DNA from 4 places in the Vibrio cholerae genome. Region 2 is predicted to be linked to each of the others. Evidence: predicted binding sites of a transcription regulator. Region 2 holds the regulator's gene; each other region holds the start of a gene.
What was found. Region 2 encodes CRP, which controls carbon source genes, mostly activating them, when cyclic AMP is high. Its sites were predicted from a motif close to TGTGANNNNNNTCACA; they were not measured.
Positions count from the first base shown of each region.

Region 1: the regulator CRP is predicted to act here: its motif matches at 967-982, upstream of F0316_RS17005 (glycogen/starch/alpha-glucan phosphorylase).
Region 3: the regulator CRP is predicted to act here: its motif matches at 1,424-1,439, upstream of cdd (cytidine deaminase).
Region 4: the regulator CRP is predicted to act here: its motif matches at 2,238-2,253, upstream of mlc (sugar metabolism global transcriptional regulator Mlc).

Region 1 is NZ_CP043556.1:643,958-648,623, forward strand. Features, by position in the region: gene malT (HTH-type transcriptional regulator MalT) at 1-540, opposite strand, end outside; gene F0316_RS17005 (glycogen/starch/alpha-glucan phosphorylase) at 1,117-3,570, shown strand; gene malQ (4-alpha-glucanotransferase) at 3,656-4,666, shown strand, end outside.
Region 2 is NZ_CP043554.1:250,809-255,474, reverse strand. Features, by position in the region: gene F0316_RS01235 (YheU family protein) at 128-337, shown strand; gene F0316_RS01230 (phosphoribulokinase) at 434-1,303, shown strand; gene crp (cAMP-activated global transcriptional regulator CRP) at 1,546-2,178, shown strand; gene F0316_RS01220 (DUF1338 domain-containing protein) at 2,257-3,048, opposite strand; gene astD (succinylglutamate-semialdehyde dehydrogenase) at 3,191-4,648, opposite strand; gene astA (arginine N-succinyltransferase) at 4,658-4,666, opposite strand, start outside.
Region 3 is NZ_CP043554.1:1,720,356-1,725,021, forward strand. Features, by position in the region: gene sbcB (exodeoxyribonuclease I) at 1-303, shown strand, start outside; gene F0316_RS07960 (CidA/LrgA family protein) at 335-709, shown strand; gene F0316_RS07965 (LrgB family protein) at 700-1,374, shown strand; gene cdd (cytidine deaminase) at 1,544-2,431, shown strand; gene F0316_RS07975 (AEC family transporter) at 2,590-3,465, shown strand; gene purT (phosphoribosylglycinamide formyltransferase 2) at 3,619-4,666, shown strand, end outside.
Region 4 is NZ_CP043554.1:871,819-876,484, reverse strand. Features, by position in the region: gene F0316_RS04220 (chemotaxis protein CheV) at 1-840, opposite strand, end outside; gene mlc (sugar metabolism global transcriptional regulator Mlc) at 945-2,162, opposite strand; gene pyk (pyruvate kinase) at 2,607-4,052, shown strand; gene F0316_RS04205 (patatin-like phospholipase family protein) at 4,094-4,666, opposite strand, start outside.

The DNA of each region.
Region 1 (4,666 bases), on a different replicon from region 2:
GCCGATCTCAATCATTAAATCACGCACGCGCAGGTTAGCCGTACCCAAAGGTGGAGTTGAACGGCTGGTGACCACCAAGGTTAAGTTATCGGGCATGTGCTTTAAGAAAAAGCGCATCGCTTCGTGAATGGTTTCATCATGGATCAGGTGGTAATCGTCCAGCACCACATAACATTCGCCGTGGTAGTCGGCCATCTCGGCAAACACTTCACTAAACAGCGAATGCAATGACGAAAACTGACGCTTCTCTGCCAATTTTTGCGCATTGGGGCAGGCGTTATGGGTTGCTTTATTAATCGCTTGCAGCAGGTAGTTCATAAAGCGGAACGGATCGTTATCGCTATCATCAATACTGTACCACCCCAGATTAGGCTTGTCGGCAAGCCACTGCGCGGCCATGGTGGTTTTGCCATAGCCGGCGGGGGAACGAAACAGCACCAATTTATAACAGGTGGCGTGCTGCAATAAATCCAGCACTCGGGGGCGGACGATGGCGTTATGCAAACGTCCCGGGCGAGTCAGTTTCGAAGGGATCCACATCTTCTTTCTCTCGTCTATTCCAGTCAGAGCCTCATGCTCTTTTAACTTGAAACGCAAGTTCCAAGCCTAAGGGGAGGTGAATACGCGAGGCGTATCACACTCAGATGGGCGAATGTTACTTGAAGTCATTCTGTGCGTTTATTGATCCATACTGAGTTTTTTGTCTTCTTCACGTTTCGCACGTTACTACGCCCTATATTTGTGATGATTATCACTAATCAATCTTTTTAAAACGGACGATATTGTCCAGGCCTCTACGTCATTTAGTGAAAAATGGGTAACAACTGCGAAATTATTGTGATCTATTTAGCAGAGTGGACAAATGAGTGATGGCTCGTTTTCTGACTTTTCATAAAGCCTAGCTATGGTTAATCGGCAGGTGGTGTGATCCGAATCACTGCTATCTCTAGCTGAACGGTGCATTGATGGGAGCTAGATCACTCACTACCAGACTCCTGTGCCTCTACGCCTTGGCTCCTCCTCCCAATTGATGAGAAAAGTGGGAGGATGTTTTGCAAAAGTCGTAGAGGCAGGATAGGGCTCAGATGGATTAGAACCAAACAGTGAGAGTTCACAATGAAACCTACTCAACAGAAACAGTTTGACAAGACGTTGTTCCAAGAAAATGTGAAGCGTCATTTGACCGCAACTTATGCCACAACAGTAGAGCACGCTTCGGCGCGTGCTTGGTATTTGGCGATGGGACGTGCCCTTGCTGAATTTACGACGTTTGATTTGCTGGAAACCGAACAGGATGAACGCATTCTCAATAGCAAAAGCCTGAACTACCTATCGCTGGAGTTTTTGATTGGCCGCTTAACAGGCAACAACTTGATCAGCATGGGTGTGTATGAAGCCGTAGGACAAGCGATGGAAGAGCTTGGACAGAACCTGAGCGACTTGCTGGAAGAAGAGCGCGACCCATCATTAGGTAACGGTGGTTTAGGCCGTCTTGCCGCCTGTTTTATGGATTCTTGCGCGGCGCAAGAATACCCGACCGTGGGTTACGGTCTGCATTACGAATATGGTTTGTTTAAACAGTCTTTTGAAGAAGGCCGTCAAAAAGAAGCGCCGGATGCATGGTGTGGAGTCGAAGGCTACCCGTGGGAAGTCGCGCGTCCTGAGCTTAAACAAGAAATCGGTTTCTACGGCCACGTTGAAGTCATCAATGAAAATGGCAAAGAGCGTCGTCGTTGGGTACCGGGCATGCTGGTGCAAGCGATGCCGTGGGATCTGCCGATTGTCGGCTACCAAAGTGATACGGTTTACCCGCTGCGTTTGTGGGAGTGTCGCGCAATCGCGCCTTTCTCGTTAGAAAGCTTCAATAACGGTAACTACTTTGAAGCGCAGCACGCGCTGATCGATGCAGGCAACATCACCAAAGTCCTGTATCCGAATGACAACCACGAAAAAGGCAAAACCCTGCGTTTGATGCAGCAGTATTTCCACAGTGCAGCGTCGGTGCGCGATATTCTGCGTCGCCACGAGGCGGCAGGGCACGCGTTGACGGATCTGCCGAAATACGAAACCATTCAGCTTAACGATACGCACCCAACCATCGCGATTCCTGAGCTGATGCGCATTCTAATCGATGAAAAGCTGATGTCGTGGGAAGCGGCGTGGGCGATCTGTTCGCACACTTTTGCTTACACCAACCACACTCTGCTGCCAGAAGCACTGGAAACGTGGAGTGAGTCGCTGATCCAACGCCTGCTGCCACGTCACATGGAGATCATCTACGAGATCAACCACCGTTTCTTGCAACAAGTGCGTGCCAAATGGCCGGGTGATGTGGCGAAACAGCAAAAGCTCTCGATCATCGAAGAAGGCTTCCACCGCATGGTGCGCATGGCCAACCTGTGTGTGGTCGGCTCTTATGCGGTGAACGGTGTAGCGGCGCTGCACTCAGAATTGGTGAAGCGTGACCTGTTCCCTGAATTTGTTGAGCTCTATCCGGGCAAAATCCAGAACGTGACCAACGGTATCACGCCACGTCGCTGGCTGAAGTTCTGTAACCCAGGTTTATCGGCGCTGATTTCAGAGAAGATTGGCCATGAGTGGCCTGCGAAGCTGGATCAACTGACCAAAGTGGCGCAGTACGCCGAAGATGCGGCGTTCCAAAAACGCTTTATGGAAGTGAAAAAAGCCAACAAAGCGCGTCTGGCTGAGTGGGTGAAAGATCACATGGGCATCGAGCTCGATACCAATGCGATTTTTGATGTGCAGATCAAACGTCTGCATGAGTACAAGCGTCAGCATCTCAATATGCTGCACATTTTGTCGCTCTATCACCGCCTCATCAATGATCCAAGCTTTGACATGCATCCACGTGTGGTGTTCTTTGCGGCAAAAGCGGCGCCGGGCTACCACTTGGCGAAAGAGATCATCTACGCCATCAACATGATCGCGCAGAAAGTCAATAACGATCCGCGGGTCGGCAACAAGCTGAAAGTGGTATTCATCCCTGACTATCGCGTCAGCATGGCCGAAATCATCATTCCAGCGGCGGATGTGTCTGAGCAAATCTCAACCGCAGGTAAAGAAGCATCCGGTACCGGCAACATGAAGATGGCGCTCAACGGTGCGCTGACCATAGGTACGATGGACGGCGCGAACGTCGAAATTCGTGAAGAAGTGGGCGATGACAACATCTACATCTTCGGTCTTGAAGTGGATGGCGTAGAAGCACTAAAAGCGCGTGGTTATAACCCATACGATTTCTATCATGCTGATCCGCTCCTCAAAGCATCGCTGGATCTGCTGGTGGGTGAAGAGTTTACGCCGGGTGCTCCGGGCAAACTGCGCGCGACCTATGACAGCTTGCTCGATGGCGGTGACCCATATCTGGTGCTGGCAGATTTCGCCTCTTACGTGAAAGCGCATGAAGCGATCGACAAACAGTATCGTGACCAAGCGGGCTGGGCGAAAAAAGCCATCCTTAATACCGCGTTAGTGGGCAAATTCAGCTCCGACCGCAGTATCCGCGACTACGTGAACAACATTTGGAAACTGAGCGCTGTACAGCGTTAAGCCCCTTTGGTGAGTCAGATCCCTCTGGCTCACCTTTTTTACATACCCTACACGGAAGGGGAAAGCAGTCCCTTCGGAGAGAGCGATGAATCAAGACAATGCATTAAAACAAGTCGCTGCAATGGCAAAAATTGCCGATCGATATGTCAGCGCGTGGGGCAGTGAAGCTCAAGTGGAAGACGACACGATCCGTCGTCTTTTGGCGTCTCTTGGTTATGACACCAGTAGCGATGAAGCCTTGCTGCAATCGGCAGAGAAGAAACACAAAAAAGATGTGGTGGATCCGGTACTCGTTGTACACCAAGGTTCGGCGATCGAAGTCCCGCTCTACCTTGGCGTGAGTGCGCGCGAAAGCGAATTTGATTGGCGCTTGCAGACCGAGCAAGGCGAGGTACTGGAAGGCTATCTGCAATCACAAATTGTACGTGATGAACGTGCCGAAGGCGGCCCACTGGTGTTTGCGTTGCCTAACGATCTGCCGCTCGGTTATCACACCTTATTGATTGCCCGTAAGCGTCGCAAAGCACCGTACGAAATGACCCTGATTGTCACGCCACAAGCTTGCTACAAGCAACCTGCCTTGGCACAAGGCAAAAAGCTGTGGGGACCGAGCGTTCAACTTTATACCCTGCGTACCCAGCACAACTGGGGCATGGGAGACTTTGGTGATTTGAAACAGCTCGTGGCGGATATTGCATCACGCGGTGGCGATTTTGTTGGCTTAAACCCGATCCATGCGCTGTTTCCAGCCAACCCAGAGGGCGCAAGCCCGTACAGCCCATCCTCTCGCCGTTGGCTCAACATTCTGTACATTGATGTGAGCTCAGTACCTGAATTTGCACTCAGCGCCGAAGCGCAGCAAAAAGTGGGTAGCCCAGAATTCCAGCAGCGCCTACAAAAAGTGCGTGATGCCCATTGGGTAAACTACAGCGAAGTGGCTGAGCTTAAAATGAGCGTCTTACCTCTGCTGTTTGCTGAATTTAAAAAACGTCATCTGGATAAGCAGACCGATCGCGCGCATGCGTTCTTAAAGTTTGTGGAAGAGGGCGGAGAAAGCTTGCTGCATCAAGCGGCGTTTGATGCGCTGCATGCCGAG
Region 2 (4,666 bases):
CCACGATTCCTTCTCAACAGATGAAAGCGACATTCAAACGACTGAGCGTGGCGGCAACTCGTCGTTTCTTTCAGTCGTACAAAAGAACCGTCATAAAAAAGCGCCATCATAAAATATAGAGGTATTTATGATCATTCCATGGCAAGAGATTGCGCCAGACACACTCGACAATTTGATCCGTGAATTTGTGCTGCGTGAAGGCACCGACTATGGCGATATTGAAGTCTCGCTAGAAGAGAAAATTGCTCAGGTACGTACTCAATTACAATCTGGACAAGCTGTGATCGTCTATTCAGAATTGCATGAAACCGTGGATATTAAATGCCATCCGTTTTAGCCATGCCGTGACGACAGCATTTTCCGTGCTATAGTCATTTTTCGGAAGGTGTCTAAGTTAGCACCAAAATCAAGGACTTAAAGGACAAGGTTTGTCATGTCAGCCAAACATCCGATTATTGCGGTGACCGGTTCTTCCGGCGCCGGTACCACTACCACCTCAGAAGCCTTTCGCAAGATGTTCAATATGATGAACATCAAACCCGCTTGGGTGGAAGGAGACAGTTTCCACCGTTTTACTCGCCCAGAAATGGATGTGGAAATCCGCAAAGCGCGTGAACAAGGCCGCCATATCAGCTACTTTGGCCCGCAAGCCAACGATTTCCCTACACTGGAAGAATTCTTCCGCCAATATGGAAAAGTAGGCACCGGCCAAGTACGCCGCTACTTGCACACCTTTGATGAAGCGGTGCCGTATAACCAGATGCCCGGTACATTTACCCCTTGGCAGTCGCTGCCTGAAAACTCCGATGTGCTGTTTTATGAAGGCTTGCACGGCGGGGTCGTTGATGGCGATGTTAATGTCGCGCAACACGTCGATTTTTTGATTGGCATGGTACCCATCGTTAACCTTGAGTGGATCCAAAAATACGTGCGCGACACGCGCGATCGCGGCCATTCACGCGAAGCGGTGATGGATTCGATTGTTCGCTCAATGGACGACTACCTTAAATTCATCACCCCGCAATTTTCGCGCACCCACATCAACTTTCAACGTGTGCCTACGGTCGATACTTCGAACCCACTCAATGCCAAAGGCATTCCAACGCTGGATGAGAGTTTTGTGGTGATCCGTTTTCGTGGCATCAAAAACGTCGATTTCCCGTACTTGCTGGCGATGATTGATGGCTCGTTTATGTCACGCCACAACACCATTGTCGTCCCCGGCGGTAAAATGAGTTTTGCGATGGATTTGATTGTGCGCCCGCTGCTGCAACAACTGATCGAAACGGGAAAAATTGGCTAGATCCGACCAGTGATGAATGCTTACTTTTCATACCGTGATCATGTGCACAGTTTTGCGTAGCAAATCGGACTACTGACACGATTAAAATCAAGAAATCGATTTCGAAAAAGGATACTATTCTTAACCGAAACACAAGATAGCTTGCAGCCTTGGGTAACACCTCTTATTCTAGTAAGCCCAATTGAGGCTTCGCTAAAATATGGATAGCGGCAAGCGTACCCTGCAGAGGAAGTGAGATTATTATGGTTCTAGGTAAACCTCAAACCGATCCAACACTAGAGTGGTTTCTTTCACATTGTCACATTCATAAGTACCCATCAAAAAGCACGCTGATCCACGCGGGTGAGAAGGCGGAAACGCTGTACTACATCGTAAAAGGTTCAGTTGCGGTACTGATCAAAGATGAAGAAGGTAAAGAGATGATTCTCTCTTACCTGAACCAAGGTGATTTCATCGGTGAACTCGGCCTGTTTGAAGAAGGTCAAGAGCGTACCGCTTGGGTTCGTGCCAAAACACCGTGTGAAGTGGCTGAAATCTCATTTAAGAAATTCCGTCAGTTAATCCAAGTTAACCCAGACATTTTGATGCGCCTTTCAGGTCAAATGGCTCGTCGTCTGCAAGTGACCAGCCAGAAAGTTGGCGACCTTGCGTTCCTAGACGTAACTGGCCGTATCGCACAGACTCTGCTGAACCTTGCACGTCAGCCCGATGCGATGACTCACCCTGATGGTATGCAAATCAAGATCACTCGCCAAGAGATCGGTCAAATTGTTGGCTGTTCTCGCGAAACCGTTGGCCGCATCCTGAAGATGCTGGAAGAACAGAACCTGATCTCTGCCCACGGTAAAACCATCGTGGTTTACGGCACTCGCTAAGTGCCCCGATAACCCGTCTCGTGTTATAAAAAATAGCCACCCTGCGGTGGCTATTTTTATTTGTGTGATGCGCTAGATTTAACGGTTCGTGCTTTCAAAGATCTTATCCGCCGAAGCTTCGACAAATCCGGGATAGAGCTGACCATCGGCCATAGGGTAGCGTTTGGCAAACTCATAAAAGCCACCGGGGATCATCTCCGCGCCTTCGTTAAAACGCACTAACACTTTATCAGCCATGGTTGAAGACTGTTCTAGCAAGACTTCTGGTGAGCCTTTTACTTCCCCACCCGATTCATTGATGCTAAAGCCATGTTGGCGCAGATGGTCATTGACCTGTTTCACTTCATGCAGCGCATTGAGCTGATTCACGCTGACTGTAAAGTGGTTTGCACCATAACCATGCGCCGCAAGCCAAGCAGCATACTCACTCTCTTTCGCCAAAGTAAGATAGTCGGCATGGCTTAAGCTCCATAAGCGACCGCCATACAAAAAAGCCTCACTGGCTAATGCTTGTGGCTGAACTTGCGCCACCAGCTTTTCAACAATCGCTTGCAGCTCAGGTGAACACTCTTCCACTTTCAGCTCACTAATGAAAACCTTAGGCTGCAAAGGATCGGGATGTTCAAAATGCTTAGCAAAGAGTTTTTTACTTTTGAACTCATACTCACCACACGCTTGGTAGCCGAGTGCCAGAAACGGTTTAGCCAGCGTCTCTAAGCCCAGTGGCGCCAAATTAAATGTGCGCAGCGCAATATGGTCATTAATCAGCGGCTCATCTTCTTGTAGGAGTTGATGCACTCTGTCTGCCGATGGGCAGAGGCGCTCAATATAATCATTCCAGAGCGATTGGAATAAAGCTGTTGGCGTCATAACGCCTCCTTGTTGATCCTATGAAACGCAAACGGACTAAGGTTAGACGCCGTGTAATTTACCCAGCGCTAACACGATAAAGCTTTCAACCTGTGACGGAAAAAGTGCCTACTTGGCTGCGCAGGCACAAAATAAATTATGATTAGAGTTCAACACCCGGGCTCAAGGTGGCAGGAAGCAATGTTGTCTCCCCCTCCATTGAAGCCATCGGATAAGCGCAATAGTCGGCGGCATAGAAGGCACTGGGGCGTAAGTTGCCCGATGCTCCTGGGCCACCAAATGGCGCATCACCACTGGCTCCGGTTAATTGGCGGTTACGATTGACGATGCCCGCACGAATATGTTCGACAAAATAATCCCACTCGCCATCATCCGTCGAGACGAGTCCGGCGGATAAGCCAAAGCGGGTATCATTGGCAAGCTCTACCGCTTGCGCCAAAGTCTGGTAACGCACTACTTGCAGCAAAGGCCCGAAATACTCATCATCCGGTAAGCGCTCAATCGCCGTCACATCGATGATGGCCGGAGTGATAAACGCCGCATGCAAGGCGCGAGCTTCAAGTAGACTTTTTCCGCCTAGCGCTTGTAGATCTGCTTGCGCCTTGAGGATCACTTGTGCTGCTGCTTCAGAAACTAACGGTCCCATAAAGGGTGCGGGCTCAGCAAAGGGCTGATCAATACGCAGCTTGGCCGTTACGGAAACCAGTTTATCGAGCAGTGCATCGCCTTTCGTCCCGAGTGGCACATACAAGCGACGCGCACAGGTGCAGCGTTGACCACTGCTGATAAACGCCGATTGAATAATGGTATAAACCGTGGCATCCAGATCGCCATAGTGCTCTGAAATCACCATAGGGTTATTGCCGCCCATTTCCAGCGCCAGCATTTTGTCCGGCTGACCTGCAAATTGGCGATGCAGCAGATGTCCAGTATTGGCACTCCCCGTAAACAGCAAACCATCAATCCCGCGTGATTGCGCTAGCGCAATCCCCGTCTCTTTTGAGCCTTGAACCAGATTGATGACACCAGCAGGCAAGCCAGCCTGTTGCCATAACTGCATCAAGACTTCGCCAGTCCACGGGGTTTGCTCAGAAGGCTTAAACACCACGGTATTGCCCGCCAGCAGCGCAGGCACTATATGCCCATTCGGTAAATGGCCGGGGAAGTTATACGGACCAAACACCGCCATCACACCCAACGGTCGATGGCGCAATACCAGCTGATTACCCGCCGCTTCACGCACGGTTTCACCGGTACGCTCATGATAAGCACGAATCGAAATCGCGATTTTTCCGGCAATTGAAGCCGCTTCCGTGCGCGTTTCCCACAAAGGCTTGCCCGTCTCTTTAGCAATCACTTGCGCAATCTGTTCGCTGTTGGCTTTCACCAATTCCGCAAAGGCCAACACCTTCTGTTCACGCTCAGCAAATGGACGTTTTTTCCAGTCGAGAAAAGCGCGGCGAGCCGCATTCACTGCCGCGTCGACTTGCTCGCCACTAGCGCTGTAGCCTTGCCATAAAAGCTCATGGCTATAAGGCGTATGTGATTGTAGTTTTTCACCGGTCCCCGCAACCCATTCACCGGCTATCCAATGTGTCATGGCTATCCCCTACTGCGC
Region 3 (4,666 bases), 1.5 Mb from region 2:
GATCGCGCGGCGATGGAGATCATCCGCACCACTGCACCGGAGAATCTGGGCAGCTTAGCGATACAGGTGGCAGATAAGCGCATTGAACCACTGCTGTTTCGTTATCGTGCGCGCCATTATCCCCATACCTTAACCGATGCCGAGCAACGCCGCTGGGCAGCGCATTGTCGTGACTATTTCGAGCGCAATCTAGAAGGTTATATGTTGAATTTGGAAAATCTGGTGCATGAACATCAAGCTGATCCAAAGAAAATGGCGATTTTAAAATCCGTCTACCATTACGTGGAAAAACTCGCTTGCTAACATCGTTTATTTTTACTTGCTGATTTTATTGATGATAAAAAAAATAGCTCAATACTGTGTCTCCATGGGACTGATTTTTCTCTGTCTGTTGGCGGGCATCAACTTACAAACTTGGTTAGGCATTGCTATTCCCGGCAGCATTATTGGGTTACTGATCCTATTTGGCCTGATGGCTAGCGGTTTAGTGCCTGTCGAATGGGTCAAGCCCAGCGCCACCCTGTTTATTCGTTACATGATTTTACTGTTCGTCCCGATCAGTGTCGGCTTAATGGTGCACTTCGATACGCTACTGGCAAACCTCGCCCCGATCCTCGCTAGCGCTATCGGCGGTACCTTAATTGTCATGGTGACACTGGGACTGATACTGGATCGAATGCTCAAGAAGGGGAAAAAGTCATGTGGCTGATCATAACACTTGGGGTATTTTTCGTCGCCCGTTGGGTGGCTCAAAAATGCAATACCCCACTGGCCAATCCGCTTCTGATCAGTATTGGCATACTTATTCCACTGCTGACTTACCTCAAAGTACCTTTTGAGACTTACTACGCTGATAATCAGTGGTTGAGTTATCTACTCCAGCCAGCGGTTGTTGCTTTGGCTTATCCACTTTACGAGCAGTTGCCACAAATTCGTGCCAACTGGCGAATTATCGCTTTGGCTTGTGGCGTGGGCAGTGTGATGTCGATGATCACCGCCAGTTTGATAGCCGTAAGCATGGGGGCAGATATAGAACTGATTGCCGCCTTGATGGGAAAATCAGTGACAACGCCGATCGCGATGGAAGTGGCACGCCAGTTGGGCGGAGAGCCCGCGATTGCTGCGATTTTGGTGCTACTCGTCGGGCTATTTGGTGCCATTCTTGCCTACCCGATTTACAAACTGCTCAATATTACGCATCCCATCGCCAAAGGGCTGACCATGGGTACGGTATCCCATGCCCTCGGCACAGCCACGTGCGCTGAGAAAGATCCTCGCGACGCCGCGTTCAGCTCACTAGCCCTTGTCGTGTGTGGTGTTATCACGTCTGTATTAGCGCCAAGTCTGTTTGCTTTCGCACTCTGGCTTCAATAATTTCATTTCGAGTGGCGTCACATCTCATACGCTTGCAATCGTTATCATGTGTGACGTCACTCTAATAATGAAACATAAAAATAAATTACATAACTTAACGTGACACTGATCACCTTATAAAATCTCGCATTACCTAAAATAGGATTCCATGCAATGAAAAGGAATGACTATGAGAAACCGTATTGAACAAGCATTACAACAAATGCCTGCTTCTTTTGCCCCATATTTACGTGAATTGGTGTTGGCCAAGGATTTCGATGCCACTTTCTCTGCCGAGCAGTATCAGCAGCTTTTGACCCTTTCGGGTCTGGAAGATGCCGATTTGCGCGTCGCGCTGTTACCTATCGCTGCCGCTTACTCGTATGCCCCCATCTCTGAATTTTATGTCGGTGCGATTGTACGTGGCATCTCCGGAAGCCTCTATCTTGGCGCCAATATGGAATTTACTGGTGCGCAGCTTGGACAAACCGTACATGCTGAGCAATGCGCCATTAGCCATGCGTGGATGAAAGGGGAAAAAGGAGTGGCAGACATCACCATCAACTTTAGCCCTTGCGGCCATTGCCGCCAGTTTATGAATGAACTGACCACCGCGTCTTCGCTGAAAATTCAACTGCCCAAGCGTTCTGCCAAAACTTTGCAAGAGTACCTCCCTGAGTCGTTTGGCCCTGCCGATCTCGGCATTGATTCTGGCCTGATGAGCCCAGTCAATCATGGTAAAACCAGTGACGATGATGAAGAGCTGATCCAGCAAGCCCTGCGCGCGATGAACATCAGCCACTCGCCTTATACCCAAAACTTCAGTGGTGTGGCACTGAAAATGCGCAGTGGCGCGATTTACCTTGGCGCGTATGCCGAAAATGCTGCGTTTAACCCAAGTTTGCCACCGCTACAAGTTGCCTTAGCACAAGCGATGATGATGGGTGAATCATTCGAGGATATTGAAGCCGCCTCTCTGGTAGAGAGTGCAACCGGCAAAATCAGCCATCTTGCCGATACTCAAGCAACGCTGGAAGTGATCAATCCCGATATTCCACTTTCTTATCTCTCACTGTAAACCGAATGAAGAGGCCATTGGCCTCTTCACTTTTTGCTACTAGCTCTCTTAGTCCACCTCTTGCTAAAGATGTCGCGCGCACACTTTTCCATCACCCACCATGACGTTCTGAATAAAGCCTGATAACTTGCGCTTTTTACACGTATCTCTCGCAAGCTATGTTTGAACAAATCATTGCCATTCTCTTTCCTGTGATGAGCTTAGTCTTGATTGGCTATTTGATTGGTCTCTGGCTCAAACCCGATTTTCGCCCGATCAATCGCATCAATATGGAGGCCTTTGTGCCCGCGTTGGTGTTTTCTTCACTGGTCAATATGCCACTGGATACGCAGCAAACACCTCTGTTGCTTGCCGCTCTTGTCGCGGTATTGCTGCCCGGTATTTTAATGCTCCTGATATGTCATTTGGGCCGTTGGTCATTTAAAACATGGGCTCCACTGCACATGTTTCGCAACAGCGGTAATTTAGCGATTCCCCTGTTTACTTATGCGTTTGGCGAAACCGCGCTCCCCTCTGCCGTGTTGCTGTTTGTGGTTTCCATGTGTCTGCACATTAGCTTAGGGGTGGCCATGCTGAGCAAAGGTAGCGTATTGAAAACCGTGCTCAGCGCTCCGGTCTTTTTAGCATCCTCACTGGCTTTACTGCTCAATCTAAGCGGAGTCTCTATCTGGTCCCCCTTGTACAACGCCACCGCTTTACTGGGACAAGCTGCCGTTCCTGTGATGCTGCTTTCGCTCGGCTCACAAATGATCAACCTGCGCTTAGCCGGGCTCAAAGTTGGCCTTGTTTCAACGGCACAATCTCTGCTCACCGGAGCCTGCGCGTTTGCGCTGATTTACTTTTTCATTCCACTGCCTCCCTTACAACTGCAAATGATGGTGCTGTTTACCATGTTGCCCCCCGCAGTGATGAATTATCTGTTCGCCGAGCGTTATCACATCGAGCCTACTCAGGTTGCGGCTATGGTGTTGTTTGGTAATTTCTTCAGCTTATTAAGCCTGCCCATATTGCTGTTTATCGCTCTTTCACTCTGATCCTGCTCGCCATAAAACTGTCATAAACTTGACCAGAATACGGGGTAATCTGACTGGCTACAGCGGGAAGCAAACGTTTTCTTTTGTGCTTTGTTCCAGTATCATGGCCGCTGTTTTTTGCTAATGTTGACTGAATGACTATAAGGATTGTCTATGTTTGGGACAGCGACTCGGGATAACGCAACGCGAGTACTTTTGCTTGGCTCTGGTGAACTTGGTAAGGAAGTCGCGATTGAGTGTCAGCGCCTTGGCCTCGAAGTCATCGCCTGTGATCGTTACGCTGATGCGCCTGCCATGCAGGTCGCCCATCGCAGCCACGTGTTTGATATGCTCGATGCCGATGCACTACAACAAGTGATTGATTTAGAAAAGCCACATTTCGTGGTTCCAGAGATTGAAGCGATTGCTACCAGCAAGTTAGTGGAGTTAGAAGCGCAAGGCTTAAACGTTGTACCTACCGCCAATGCAACTCGCCTCACCATGAACCGTGAAGGCATTCGCCGTTTAGCCGCTGAAGAGTTAGGTTTGCCCACTTCCGCGTATCAATTCGCAGACAGCTATGAGAGCTTTGCCGCGGCAGTAGAAAACATCGGTTTACCTTGTATCTGTAAGCCTGTCATGAGTTCATCGGGCAAAGGCCAAAGTGTTATTCGCACACCAGAGCAGATCGAAGCGGCTTGGCAATACGCACAACAAGGTGGACGCAGTGGCGCTGGCCGAGTGATTGTGGAAGGCTTCGTGGATTTTGATTACGAAATCACACTGCTGACCGTACGCGCAGTGGATGGCGTCCATTTCTGCGCTCCAATTGGCCATCGCCAAGAAGATGGCGATTACCGCGAGTCATGGCAACCACAAGTGATGTCAGAAAATGCCATTAAAGCGGCTGAATATGTGGCAGAACAGGTGGTTAACGCGCTTGGTGGTTATGGTTTGTTTGGGGTTGAACTGTTTGTGAAAGGTGACAAGGTCATCTTCAACGAAGTTTCCCCTCGCCCACACGATACCGGAATGGTGACGCTCATTTCTCAAGAGCTCTCTGAATTCGCTTTGCATGTGCGCGCGTTTACTGGTCTACCGATTGGTCAAATCGTGCAATATGGCCCATCAGCCTCTGCGGCGATCCTCGGCCAAGGCCAATCACAGAATATCCAGTTCAGTGGGCTTGATGACGCCCTAAGCATTCCTCACACCCAAGTAC
Region 4 (4,666 bases), 620 kb from region 2:
ATTAAAGCTGCCACTGAGCGAGGTATTGAGTGTGATAAAGAGATCCTTCATACGCGGATCATTACGAATTTCATAAGTCAGCTTATAACCATCCATTTCCGGCATTTCAGCATCCGTAATCATCATCAGTAATTCACTGTAGATGTCTTTACCTTCATCACACCAAGATTTCAATAAATTCAACGCCTGCAAGCCATCATGGCATTCGATGATATTTAAACCTAATTGGGACAGTGTATCTTTCACTTGATTTCGTGCTGTTGAAGAATCATCGACAATCAATATGGTTCGACCATCCATATGGTTGAGTAGGCTCTCATCCAATACTTCTTTGGATATTGAGGCATCATAATGGACGATTTCTGCTAATACCTTCTCCACGTCAATGATCTCAACAATATGTGTCTTGTCTTGTTCTTTGACATGCGTGAATGCCGTTAGATAGTTTGCCCTTCCGGCCGACTTAGGTGGCGGCTGGATTTCCGTCCATGCGGTATTGATGATGTTGCGCACCTGCCCCACCAAAAAGCCCTGTATTGTCCGGTTATACTCAGTAATGATTAGGTTTTGTTCCGTATCTTGAACACGGCGAGGAGGAAAACCGATGGCAGATCGTAAATCGATAACGGGCACTGGTTCACCACGTAATGACGCAACACCAGTGATATGAGGATGCGAGCCTGGCATTTTGGTCAGTAGAGGGACTTTGATCACCTCTCTAACTTTAAAAACGTTTATCGCAAAAATTTGACGACTATTGAGGCTAAACAGTAACAGCTCCAATCGGTTTTCGCCGACCAGATTAGTACGCTGGTCTACCGTGTTCAAAACACCTGACATACGAAATTCCGTTAAATGACTACCTAGGTAACAGTATAGCCGCTAGGTATAAATGTAAATGTAAGCAAAGCTGAAATTCTTACTTCTTGTATGGGAATGGCAGATTATCCTTCGACCACTTTCATTAAGAGTAGACCATCATAGAGCGCCTGCTTGATCAAAGCTGCACCGGGCATGGTCGCTTGTTTATAGAAACGCGACTCGACCAACTTCAAATCTTGATGGTAAACCGGCAAACTCTGCTCACGAATACACTGCTCAATAGAGGGATAAAGAATCGATTTCGCCTGATTAATGACACCGCCAATTAAGATTTTCTCTGGGTTGAATAAGTTAATCACAATTGCGATCGCAGCACCTAAATAACGCCCCAACTGTTGAATCACATCTACAGCAAGCGGATCCCCATCTGCGGCAGCAGCACAAATATCTTCTATCGAAATTTCTTCCACTGTCGCGAGGCAACTAGGCTCTCCGGCTTGAATGCGCGCCGTGACCTGATCGCGAATCGCTTGTGAAGACGCCACGGTCTCTAAGCAGCCGTAGTTTCCGCAATGGCAACGTTTACCTTGCGGATCAATTTGAATATGCCCTAGCTCACCGATATTGCCATGGCGACCTTGCAATACACGCCCATCGAGCACAATACCTGCACCAAGTCCGTGGTGAATGGAGATCAACACAGAATTATCGACATCTTGTGAATGACCAAACAATTTCTCTGCTAAAGCCCAAGCCCGCGTGTCATTTGCAACAAACACAGGCAATCCAGTGGCTTTATAAATTTCTGGTCCCAAAGCTAAATTTTTGACATTGTAGTGCGGCATTTGCAGCACTATACCCTGCTCAGAATTAACCAATCCCGGCAACGTAATGGCAATACTGGTTACACGATCTAACTGCGCGGCGTAGGTTTGAAAAAACTCTTCAATTTCAAACAATAACCGGGCTAACACATCATCTTGATCGATTTCATGGATATCAATTTTGGTATCAATCAACACTTCTCCACCCAACTCGTGGAGAGCAATGGTGAGATAACCTCGACCGAGCCGCATTGAGAGAAACTGCCAACCAAGATTATTGGTCTGAAGGCCAACAGCAGGTCGACCTCGACTGATCGCCTCTTGAACCGTCGTTTCATGAATCAAGTGCGCATCAATCAATTCACGGGTAATTTTGGTAATACTGGCTGGCGCAAGCTCACTCTCTTTCGATAAATCGATGCGAGAGATTGGCCCTTTTTGGTCTATTAGTTTGTATACGCGGCCCGCATTGATCTGCTTAATATGATCAATATGGCCGGGTTGAGCCATGTACATGCGGCGCTCCGGAATTCAACGACAGACCAATTTTTTTACTTTGCGAAGTAATTGTGAAGTTCTTTGTCAGATAGCCGTGACAAATATCACGCATATACCTAGAAGTTTGTGTTTTATATCCAAATATTGGCCTTTATTGCTGCCATTTATTGATGGGTGCGATATACCCAAACAGAACAAACACCATCAGAAACAGCAAGCAGAACAGGTATAAACAGGATAATAATTTCCCTAAGCCACTATACTTATATCCAAACTACTTGAAGTTGCAGGCAGGCGGCACATTTGCGCAGCCACCAGAGGCGTTGGCTGAGAATCAAAGCTGACTTTCATCGCCCCATGAGCATAGACATTCCATGTGATTAGGTGGACAAAGGCAGCCAACACCGCAGCAACGTTAAGTAGGAAGGGTATACCTTACTGTCACATCGAAGGAACAATGATATGAGCTCAACTTTGCGTAGAACAAAAATCGTCGCCACCTTAGGTCCTTCCACAGAAAGCCCAGAAATTCTCGAAGCCATTATCCGAGCAGGAGCCAATGTCGTTCGGATGAATTTTTCACACGGCACCGCGGAAGACCATAAAAACCGTGCGCAGAAAGTTCGCGAAATTGCCGCCAAACTCGGTCGCCACGTCGCCTTATTAGGTGATTTACAAGGCCCAAAAATTCGTGTTTCTACTTTCAAAGAAGGCAAAATTATCCTTAATGAAGGGGAACACTTCATTCTTGATGCGGAATTAGCCAAAGGGGAAGGCACGCAAGAAAGCGTGGGGATTGATTACAAAAAGCTACCGCAAGATGTTTGTAACGACGATATTTTGCTGCTTGATGATGGCCGTGTGCAGTTACAAGTTATGCGAGTTGAAGGCAATAAAATCCACACCAAAGTCTTGGTCGGCGGTCCTCTCTCCAACAATAAAGGGATTAACAAAAAAGGCGGCGGTTTATCGGCAGATGCTTTGACTGAAAAAGACAAAAATGACATTCGACTTGCGGCAGAAATTCAAGTTGAGTACCTCGCGGTGTCTTTCCCTCGCAATGGTGAAGACATGAAATTCGCGCGCCGTCTTGCCCAAGAAGCTGGGCTTCATGCGCGTATGGTCGCGAAAGTTGAACGCGCAGAAACCGTCTCTTGTGATGAAAACATTGATGATATTGTTCGCGCCTCGGATGTCATCATGGTCGCACGGGGTGATCTCGGAGTGGAAATCGGTGACCCCGAACTCATCGCCGTACAGAAGAAGCTGATTTCACGCGCGAAAAAACTCAACCGTGTGGTGATTACCGCAACGCAAATGATGGAATCGATGATCAGTAACCCTATGCCAACCCGTGCCGAAGTCATGGATGTGGCGAATGCGGTGCTCGATGGCACTGACGCTGTGATGTTGTCGGGAGAAACGGCTGCGGGCAAATATCCGGTTGAAACCGTCAAAGCGATGGCTGAAGTCTGCATTGGTGCAGAAAAGATGATTGAGTCGAATGAACAAAACTATCGCATTAAAAGTGTGTTCCGCACGGAAGAAGAAGCGATTGCTATGTCGACTATCTATGCAGCCAACCACTTAGAAGGCGTTAAAGCCATGGTCACGCTCACTGAATCAGGACGCACCGCATTAATGACCTCAAGGCTCAATTCCGTATTCCCGATTTTTGCGATGTCTGCCAACCAAGCAACCCTCAATCGCTGCGCGTTATTGCGCGGGGTGATCCCTTTCTACTTCGATACCAAACAAGCCAGTGGTCTAGAAGCAGCCATTGCAGCATTAGATGCCCTCAAAGAGCGAAACCTACTCGAAGAAGGGGATCTCGTGATCATTACCCAAGGCGATATTATGGGAGTCGAAGGCTCCACCAACTGTATGCGCATCTTACCTGTCTATTAGTCATCGCAAGAAGAAGGCTGCATAGCCTTCTTCTCTTTACCTCACATCCGGTTGTGAGGGAGAGCTTTACGGAAAGTCTCAGCTTCACTATACGTTTTTAAAAAGCGGTAACCCGCTTTCAGTCCTAGCTCATAGTCATATTGCAGCGCCTCTGGTGAACTCAATAACGAATTCGAGTGCAAAGGCTCACTTGGCATAATTTGCGCGATAAATGTATCGTCATGATGTGCGTCAAGAAACTCAGAAGTCAGCGTATAGGTTTGATAGTGGACCATTAATAAATCCGCCAGCCCCGCATCAAACTTGCTACCCAATAAATGACTGAGCCGATAAATATCATCAGCCCCAAATAACCAGCGCCCACCATTCAGGGCATCCAGATGCTTCTGCTCTTTTTTCTGCTCTTTTGCACGCCGCTTTTGTTGTTGCAGGAATTCATTCCACTCTTGACGCCATCCTGACCACTTATGCTGCAGCTGGTGTTGAAAATGGCTCAGTGGCTCACGCAACCACAGTGGTAATTCTGTCGCTGAGGGCGATGGCGTTTCTTCCTCCTTCGACATAAATTCAGTACGGATCACCGTGATAAAGCGAGCCTCTTTACGCCACGCTTC